4 regions of the Kocuria sp. CH-021 genome follow, and region 2 is predicted to be linked to each of the others. Evidence: riboswitches for the same ligand, from Rfam matches in the RefSeq annotation. Region 2 holds a riboswitch; each other region holds the start of a gene.
The links. A riboswitch is a leader RNA that binds a small molecule or an ion and turns the genes downstream of it on or off. The one in region 2 is predicted to bind S-adenosylmethionine.
Positions count from the first base shown of each region.

Region 1: another riboswitch for S-adenosylmethionine. It lies ahead of ACPYN7_RS16110 (acyl-CoA dehydrogenase family protein); the one in region 2 lies ahead of ACPYN7_RS03545 (ABC transporter ATP-binding protein).
Region 3: another riboswitch for S-adenosylmethionine. It lies ahead of ACPYN7_RS17025 (methylenetetrahydrofolate reductase); the one in region 2 lies ahead of ACPYN7_RS03545 (ABC transporter ATP-binding protein).
Region 4: another riboswitch for S-adenosylmethionine. It lies ahead of ACPYN7_RS14230 (O-acetylhomoserine aminocarboxypropyltransferase/cysteine synthase family protein); the one in region 2 lies ahead of ACPYN7_RS03545 (ABC transporter ATP-binding protein).

Region 1 covers NZ_JBNAFK010000026.1:19,862-22,050, forward strand. The annotation lists gene moeB (molybdopterin-synthase adenylyltransferase MoeB) at 1-630, shown strand, start outside; SAM riboswitch class I at 787-881, shown strand; gene ACPYN7_RS16110 (acyl-CoA dehydrogenase family protein) at 987-2,189, shown strand, end outside.
Region 2 covers NZ_JBNAFK010000003.1:219,298-221,486, forward strand. The annotation lists gene ACPYN7_RS03540 (maleylpyruvate isomerase N-terminal domain-containing protein) at 1-667, opposite strand, end outside; SAM riboswitch class I at 774-878, shown strand; gene ACPYN7_RS03545 (ABC transporter ATP-binding protein) at 884-1,717, shown strand; gene ACPYN7_RS03550 (aliphatic sulfonate ABC transporter substrate-binding protein) at 1,833-2,189, shown strand, end outside.
Region 3 covers NZ_JBNAFK010000030.1:16,527-18,715, forward strand. The annotation lists gene ACPYN7_RS17020 (glycosyltransferase) at 1-902, opposite strand, end outside; SAM riboswitch class I at 1,107-1,213, shown strand; gene ACPYN7_RS17025 (methylenetetrahydrofolate reductase) at 1,285-2,189, shown strand, end outside.
Region 4 covers NZ_JBNAFK010000019.1:50,718-52,906, reverse strand. The annotation lists gene ACPYN7_RS14230 (O-acetylhomoserine aminocarboxypropyltransferase/cysteine synthase family protein) at 1-1,324, opposite strand, end outside; SAM riboswitch class IV at 1,339-1,480, opposite strand; gene ACPYN7_RS14225 (Lrp/AsnC family transcriptional regulator) at 1,582-2,034, opposite strand.

The DNA of each region.
Region 1 (2,189 bases), on a different contig from region 2:
CGGGACCTCTACCCCGAGGCCCCGCCGGACGGCGAAGTGCCCAGCTGCGCCGAGGGCGGGGTCTTCGGCATGCTCCCCGCGACCATCGGCTCGGTCATGGTCACCGAGGCCGTCAAGCTCGTCACCGGCACCGGCGAGCCCCTGCTCGGGCGGGTGCTGCTGCACGACGCGCTCGCGATGACCTGGCGCGAGATGCGCCTGACCGCGGACCCCGCGGCCGCCCCGGTCACCGCGGTGGCCCGGCCCGCCGCCGGCTGCGCGCTGCCCGGGGCGGACCCCGCCGAGACCGTCGGGGCGGCCGAGCTGGCCCGGCTGCTCGAGCGCCGCTCCCGCGGAGAGGCGTCCTTCGCCCTGGTGGACGTGCGCGAGGACTGGGAGCGGGAGCTCGTGGCCATCGACGGCGCCGTGCCCGTGCCCCTGCAGAAGATCCTGGACCGCGGCGCGGACGCCCTGCCCCCGGAGGCCCGCGGCGCGGACCTCGTGCTGCACTGCAAGGCCGGGGCCCGCTCCGCGACCGCGCTCGCCGCGCTGCGGCCCTTCTACGCCGGGCGGGAGGAGCGGGTCCGGCACCTCGAGGGCGGGGTGCTCGCCTGGGTGGAGCAGGTGGCCCCGGACCAGCAGGTCTACTGAGGCGGTCCGCCGCACTCCCCTCCTTCCCCGGGCGGACGACCGGGTCGATACACCACTCCGGACGAGATGACCGTCTGTGACGCCGTCGTGACATCCGATGACGCGCACAGGTCATCGGCTGGCTCCGGACCCGGGTGGTCTGGTGCGATGTCGGACGTCCCATTCAGAGCGGCTGAGAGATCTGGCTCGACGACGCCGCAGCAACCCGCCCTCCCCCGGGGCCAGGGTGCTAAGGCCAGAACCGATGGAGATCCCGGATCTGCAGCCGGTCCCTGACGTCGGCGCCCGGCGCTGCCGTCACCGGGCCGGACCCTGGCGCGACCGGCACTCCTCGGTGCGACCGAGAGGACCACCGCATGACCCGCACCACGGACGAGAGGACCGCTGTCCGTTCCCGCGCCGGCACGAACCCCGCCGCCGGCCTGCCCCGGGACTACGCCGGGCTCCAGGAGCACTTCCGGCCCCTGTTCGCGGAGATCGCCGCCGGCTCCCTGGACCGGGACCTCCAACGCGTGCTGCCCCACGCGGAGGTCCGCCGGCTGGACCGGGCCGGCTTCGGCGCCCTGCGCGTCCCGGCGGCCCACGGCGGTCCGGAGGTCGGCCTCGAGGACTTCACCCGGCTGCTGATCGACCTGGCCGAGGCCGACTCCAACATCGCCCACCTCTACCGCTCCCACGCCGGCTTCGTGGAGTCCCTGCGCTTCCTGCCCCGGGAGCTCCAGGAGGTCTGGTACCCGCGGGTGCTGGCCGGGGCCACCGTGGGCAACGCCTCCACGGAGAAGGGCGGCAACGCGCTCGGCACCCTGAACACCGTGCTGAGCCGGACCGCCGGGGGCTGGGAGCTCACCGGCCGGAAGTACTACGCCACCGGCTCGGTCTTCTCCGACTACACCCGCGTCTCGGCCGCCCTGGACGGCCAGGACGGCCGCCGCTTCGCCGTCGTCCCCACGGACGCCGAGGGCGTCACGCTCGAGGACGACTGGGACGGCTTCGGGCAGAAGCTCACCGGCACCGGCACCGCGGTCTTCGACCGGGTGCGCGTCCCGGACGACGCCGTGCTGGACCGCACCGCCGGCAGCGCGGAGGCCGTCCACGAGGCCGCCTTCTTCCAGCTGGTGCTGCTGGCCGTGCTGGCCGGCATCGCCCGGGCCGCCCGGCGGGACGCCGTGGACACCATTGCCGCCCGCCGGCGGACCTTCAACACCGGGCTCGGCCTGCCGTTCCGGGAGGACCCGCTGATCCAGGAGGCCACCGGACGGATCTCCGCCAAGGCCTTCGCCGCGGAGGCCACCGTGCTGCACGCCGCCCGTGCCCTGGACGCCGGGATCGCCGCCGCCGCCGCGGCCGGCGCCGACCGGCCGGAGTTCACCGGAACCCTCCCGGCGGCGCTGCACCAGTCCGAGATCGCCGTGGAGCACGCCCAGGTCACCGTGCCGGAGCTGGCGCTCGGCGCGGCCCAGGACCTGTTCCTCACCGTGGGCGCCTCCGCCACGTCCACGGCCAAGGGGCTGGACCGGCACTGGCGCAACGCCCAGACCGTGGCCACCCACAACCCGATC
Region 2 (2,189 bases):
GGGGCAGGCGGTCCGCGTGCGCACCCAGCTCCGTGCGCTCCTGGGCGGTCAGCCCGGCCCGGCCGGTGCCCACACGGGCGAAGTGCTCGTCGCTCCAGTGCCCGAGCGGTTCCCGCTCCCACAGGTCGGTGAGCACCCGGCGGACCTCGGCGAGCCCGTCCGCGGCGGGGCCCGGGGAGCCGTCCAGGTGCCGGATCAGGTCCAGGTGGTGCACCGTGGCCTCCACCGCGAGGGTGCTCAGCAGGTCCTCGACGCGCAGCACGTGGCCCTCGGTGCGGACCGCGCCGCCGCCGCAGTGCTCCGCCGCGTGCACGAGCGCCCGGGTGGCCTCGCGGTGGAGCTCCCGCACCGGGTCCCAGTCCAGCACCATGGACCCGGCCACACGGGCGCGGCGCCGCTGCTCGGCGGCCGCCGCGGGATCGCCGCCCCAGTCCGTCCAGTAGGTCGCGGCGTCCCGGTCCGGGCGGGCGGTCGTGGGCGTGTGCAGGGCGACCAGCCCCTGCAGCGCGTCCGTCGTGCAGTGCTGGACCAGGTCCCGGACCGACCAGCCCGTGCACCCCGTGGCGGCCCAGGAGTCGTCGTCGCCGAGCCCGTCGAGGACCGCGCCGAACGCCGCGAAGGCGTCGCGCACCAGATCCGCCCGGACCGGGGTTCTGCGGCTCGTCATGGGTCCATGGTGGGGCACGGAGGACCCTCGGGCCAGCGATGTGTCGCGACGCCCGCGGATGCGACGGATTTGCCAGGGGACACGCCGAGGACGTTCAATGGGCCCGTAACCATCCGGAGCGGCTGAGAGACCTGGCTCGTCGACGTCGCAGCAACCGGCACGGATCCGCCTGATCCCCCGTGCGAGGTGCTAATGCCAGGACCGATGGAGTTGATCATGAGCACTTCTCTGCTGAGCCCTGCGCCGCCCGCCGCCCCGAACCCGTCGAAGCGCGCCTTCTCCGTGGCCTTCGAGCACGTCGGCAAGGCGTTCCCGGCCGGCCGCGAGACGCACCACGTCCTGCAGGACGTCGACGTCACGGCCCGGCCCGGCGAGGTCCTGGCGGTCCTCGGGCCCTCGGGCTGCGGCAAGTCCACCCTGCTGCGGGCCGCCGCGGGCCTCGACACCGCCTCGGCGGGCCGGGTGCTCATCGACGGCACCCCCGTGTCCGGGATCGACCCGCGCTGCGCGGTCGCCTTCCAGGAGCCCCGCCTGCTGCCGTGGCGCTCCGTGCGCGAGAACGTCCGCCTGGGCCTGCCCCGCGGGCTCCCCCGGGACGAGGGGGACGCCGTGATCGACGACCTGCTGCGCCTGGTCGGGCTCACCGCGCACGCGGGCCACCGTCCCCGCGCGATCTCCGGCGGCATGGCCCAGCGCGCGTCCCTGGCCCGGGCCCTGGCGCGCAACCCGGGGGTCCTGCTGCTCGACGAGCCCTTCGGCGCGCTCGACGCCCTGACCCGCCTGCAGATGCAGGACCTGCTGCTCACCGTCCACGCGGCCCAGCCCACCACCGTCCTGCTCGTCACCCACGACGTCGACGAGGCGCTGCAGCTCGCGGACCGGATCGTGGTCCTGGGCCGGACCGGGCCCACCGCTCCCGCCTCGATCAGCACGGTCCTCACGGTCCCCGGCGAACGCCCCCGGGACCGGGCCTCCGAGGTCCTCGCCGGGCTGCGCGTGCAGCTCCTCGGCCACCTGGGCGTCGACGTCCACCACCCCGCGGCCCGCTGACGCGGCCCGCTCCCGCTCCTCCCGCTCTGCTCGCAGGACCGGCGGCGGCGCCCGCCCGCGCCGACCGCCCCGTCCGCCCCGTCCGCCCCGTCCGCCCACCACGAAAGGCCCCGCCATGCCCCTGTTCCACCGTTCCGTCCGCACCGTCCCCGCGCTCGCCGCCGTCCTGGCCCTCGGCCTGACCGGGTGCATGGCGGGCGAGGGCTCCGGCGAGGCCCCCGCGCAGGCCGCCGGGGGCGGCACCGTCCGCGTGGACTGGGCCACCTACAACCCGCTCTCCGTGGTGATCAAGGAGAAGGGCTGGCTCGAGGCCGCCTTCGCCGCGGAGGGCACCGAGGTGGAGTGGGTGCAGTCCGCCGGGTCGAACAAGGCCAACGAGGCGCTGCGCGCGGAGGCCGTGGACATCGGCTCCACCGCGGGCTCCGCGGCGCTGCTGGCCCGCAGCAACGGCACCCCCATCCAGGTGATCGAC
Region 3 (2,189 bases), on a different contig from region 2:
TAGAACAGCCGGGAGGTCTCCCGGCGGATCTTCGCCTGGCCGCTCAGGAGCACGCCCATGAGCAGGAACACCCCCGCCAGGAGCACCAGGGAGGCGGCCAGGAACGCCGTCGGGAAGCGGGGGACGAGACCGGTGCCCGCGAACTCCACCACCACGGGCAGGCCGAGGGCCAGGCCCAGCAGGAACAGGGCCAGGGAGACGGCGCCGGTGACCAGGAGGGGCCGCTCGTGGAAGAGCAGCTGCCCGAAGATGCCGAGGATCCGGAAGCCGTCGTGGTAGGTCCGCAGCTTGCTCTCGCTGCCGGCGGCCCGGTCCCGGAAGCCCACGGCCACCTCGGCCTGCGGCACCCGCGCGTTGACCGCGTGGACGGTCAGCTCCGTCTCGATCTCGAACTCGCGCGAGAGCGCGGGGAAGGACTTGACGAAGCGGCGCGAGAAGACCCGGTAGCCGCTGAGCATGTCGGAGACCTTCCGGCGGAAGGCGAAGCTCACGAGCCCGTTGAAGAACCTGTTGCCGGACTCGTGCCCCGACCGGTACGCGGTGCTGGTGGTCTGCCGGCGCACGCCCAGCACGTGGTCGTAGGGCCCGGACAGCAGGGTGTCGATCATGGCGGGGGCGTCGGCGACGTCGTAGGTGTCGTCGCCGTCGACGAGCAGGTAGACGTCGGCGTCCAGGTCCGCGAAGGCCCGCCGGACCACGTTGCCCTTGCCCTTCTCCTCCTCGCGCCGGACCTGCGCCCCGGCCCGCCGGGCGGCCTCGGCGGTGCCGTCCGTCGAACAGTTGTCGTAGACGTGCACCTCGATGCCGGGCACGGCGGCGTGCAGATCCGTGACGACCTTCGCGATCGCCGCTTCCTCGTTGTGGCACGGCACGACGGCCACGATGCGGGGGGTGGGAGGCATGGGCACTCGTTCCTGCGGTCCGGGCGGGGGCCCGTCCATTATGCCGAGGCCGGGCCCGGGCGCCGGACCGCCCTCCACCGCCCGTGCGTCGCCGTGCGTCCGTGTTGCGCCCCGTGACGTCCCGGTCGTCACAGTCCGCGCTCCGGCGTCTTCTGGGCGCCCGCACTTGGCAGCACGGCGGGGCGGCCGCTGGAATGGGTCCTGCATCTATCCAGAGCGGCCGAGAGACCTGGCTCGTCGACGCCGCAGCAACCATCCGCGCCCCCGCCACGGGGTGCGCGGAACGGTGCTCCCGCCAGGACCGATGGAGCTGTCGCTTCCCTCCCGGGTCCGCCCCGGGACGGTTGCCGCCCTCCCTCGGGGTGACCCTTGGAGGAAGAACGTGACACCACGCCCGATCGCCCGGCCGGCGCCGCCGTCCCTGTCCTACGAGCTCTATCCGCCCCGCGGCGCGGCGAGCGCCGCGACGCTGCTGCGGACCATCGAGGAGCTCGAGCCCACCCGTCCCGACCACGTCTCGGTGACGTACAGCGGGGACGAGCAGCGCCGGGACAGCTCGCTCGCCCTGCTCGACCACCTCCTGGCGCGCACGAGCCTGCGGCCCCTGGCGCACCTGACGTGCGTCGGCAGCAGCCGGGCCGAGCTGGAGCGGACCGTGGCCACCCTGGTCCGCCGCGGCGTGCGGGGCGTCCTGGCCCTGCGCGGGGACCGGGACCCGGAGGCGGCGCCGGGCGAGCTGCGGCACGCCGGCGAGCTCGTGGAGCTCGTGCGCGAGGTCGAGCAGCGCCACACGGCCTCCCTGGCGGCCGGCCGGCTCGCCGTGGGCGTGGCGGCCTATCCGACCCGGCACCCGGAGTCGCCCTCGTTCCGGCACGACGTGGAGGTGCTGCTGGCCAAGCAGCGCGCCGGGGCGGACTTCGCGATCACGCAGGTCTACTTCCGCCCGCAGCGCTACGAGCGCCTGGTCGCGGCGGCGACGGCGGCGGGGGTGACCATCCCGATCGTCCCCGGGATCATGCCGGTCACCGATCCGGGGCGGCTGCGGACCCTGTGCCGGCTGGCCGGCCTGGCGCCCCATCCCGGCCTGGCCGCCGCGCTGGAGGACGCGTCCGGCCCCGCGGAGCGGCACCGCGCCGGCGTGGCCTTCGCGGCCCGGCTGGCCCGCGCCGCCCTGGACGCCGGGGCTCCCGGCCTGCACCTCTACACCTTCAACGAGCACCGGGCCGCGCTGGACCTGCTGGAGCACGTGGACCTCCCCCGCGCCCCGCACGTGCCCGTCCCGCTCGA
Region 4 (2,189 bases), on a different contig from region 2:
TCCGGGTGGTCTGGACGGTGGTGACGACGGTGTCGAGGGCCTGGCCGAGGTCGGCGACGAGGTCCTGCGGGGACTCGAGGCCGATCGACAGCCGGATCGTGGTCCCGGCGATCCCGCCGGCCCGGCGCTGCTCGGGGGTCAGGCGGCAGTGCGTCATGGCCGCGGGGTGGGCCACGAGGCTGCGGGTGTCCCCCACGTTGGCGACCAGCTTGAACAGCCGCAGCGCGTCGATGAAGGGGCCCACGGCGGCGTCCGGGGCGGCCAGGTCGAAGGAGAACACGGAGCCGGTCCCGCGCGGGAAGTCCCGGGCCGCGATCCCGGCGCCGGGGTCCCCGGGCACGCCGGGGTGGTGGACGCGGGCGACGGCGGGGTGCCCGGCCAGGAACTCGGCCACCGCCAGGGCCGAGGCCGTGTGGCGGGCCACGCGCAGGTCGAGGGTCTCGGTGCCCTGCAGGATCTGCCCGGCGTTGAACGGGGAGAGCGTGGTGCCGAGGTCGTGCACGTACTTGGCCCGGACCAGGTGCAGGTAGGGGCTGGCCCCGGCGCACTTCTCGACCAGGCTCAGCCCGCCCCAGCGGGCGCGGGCCTGCGTGAACTGCGGCCACCTCTCCGGCCGCGCGGACCAGTCGAAGGTCCCGCCGTCCACGACCGCCCCGGCCAGCGCGTTGCCGTGCCCGCCCAGGAACTTGGTGGCCGAGTGCACCACGATGTCGGCGCCCTTCTCGAGCGGCCGGTACAGGGCCGGGGACGCGAGGGTGTTGTCGACGACGACGGGCACCCCGGCGGCCCGGGCGACGTCGGCGATGCCGGGCAGGTCCGGGAGGGTGGCCAGCGGGTTGCCGATGGACTCCAGCAGGAACGCCCGGGTGCCGGGGCGCACGGCCGCGGCCCACGCCCCCGGGGCGGTGGGGTCCACGAAGGAGACCTCGATGCCGCAGTCCGCGAAGGTGTCGGTGAGCAGGTCCACGGTGCCGCCGTAGAGCTTCTCCGAGGCCACGAGGTGCTTGCCGTCGCCCTGCCCGAGCAGCGCGAGCAGCGCGACGGCCACCGCGGACTGCCCGGAGCCGGTGGCCACCGCGCCCGCGCCGCCCTCGAGGTCGCTGATCCGCTGCTCGAGCACCGCCACCGTGGGATTGCCGGTGCGCGTGTAGGTGAAGCCCGGCCGGGTCTGGGCGAACATCTGCCGGGCCGCCTCGTAGTCGGGGAACTCGAACGCCGCGGTCTGGTAGATCGGCACCGTCAGGGTGCGCTGGGCGACCTCGCCGTGGGTGCCCGCGTGGATCTGCCGGGTCGCGAGGTCGTGGTCGGTCACGGGGATGGACATGGCGCTGCTCCTGTGCCTTGCTCTTACCCGCACCGGACGGCCGCGGTCCCCCGGTGGGGGCGCGGAGGATGCAGGCCGCTTCTTCATCCGAACCACCCAATGAGCATGGGGTTGGTGCGTGACCCAGTCGGAGCTTCGCGGTCACGTCTCGTGAAGCTGGAACAACACTATGCGCAGAGGTAGTGGCTGTCCCTCCACGACCGAAGATGACGACCGTGACGGAACATGACGCCGGCGGTGCGCGCCGGGCCCGCGGCTCAGGCCCGGGTGTCGATGTCCTCGAAGATCAGGAACGTCTGGGTGTCCACCACCCCGGGCAGCTGCTGGATGTGCTCGAAGATCACCTGCCGCAGGTGCACGGTGTCCACGGCGCGCACGAGGAGCATGACGTCGAAGTTCCCGCCCACCAGGGCGATGTGGTGCACGGCGGGGATCGCCCGCAGCTGGGCGCACAGCTCCCGCCAGGTGTTCTGCTGGAGCTTGAGCGTCACGTAGGCGGAGGCCTGCAGCCCCGCCCGCACCGGGTCGATCACGGTGCTGAAGCTCAGGATCACGCCCTCGTCCCGGAGCCGGTTGATCCGGGCGTAGGCGTGGGCGCGGGAGACGTGCACGGCCGCGGCGATCGCGGTGACCGACTGCCTCGCGTCCCGGGACAGCTCCGCGAGGATCTTCCGGTCGGTCTCGTCCAGGGAGACGGGGGTCGAGGGCACGGCGGGCTCCTTCGGGGTGGGTGGGTCACAGGGTCCGGCACGGCACCGGACGAATGCGTGTGCTCCACGCCACACTAGAACATTTCGTCCACACTGTCTGCGCCGTTCGTCTCAGTCTTCTGCACTTTCCGGCCTCTCTGGATACGAAGCAGGTC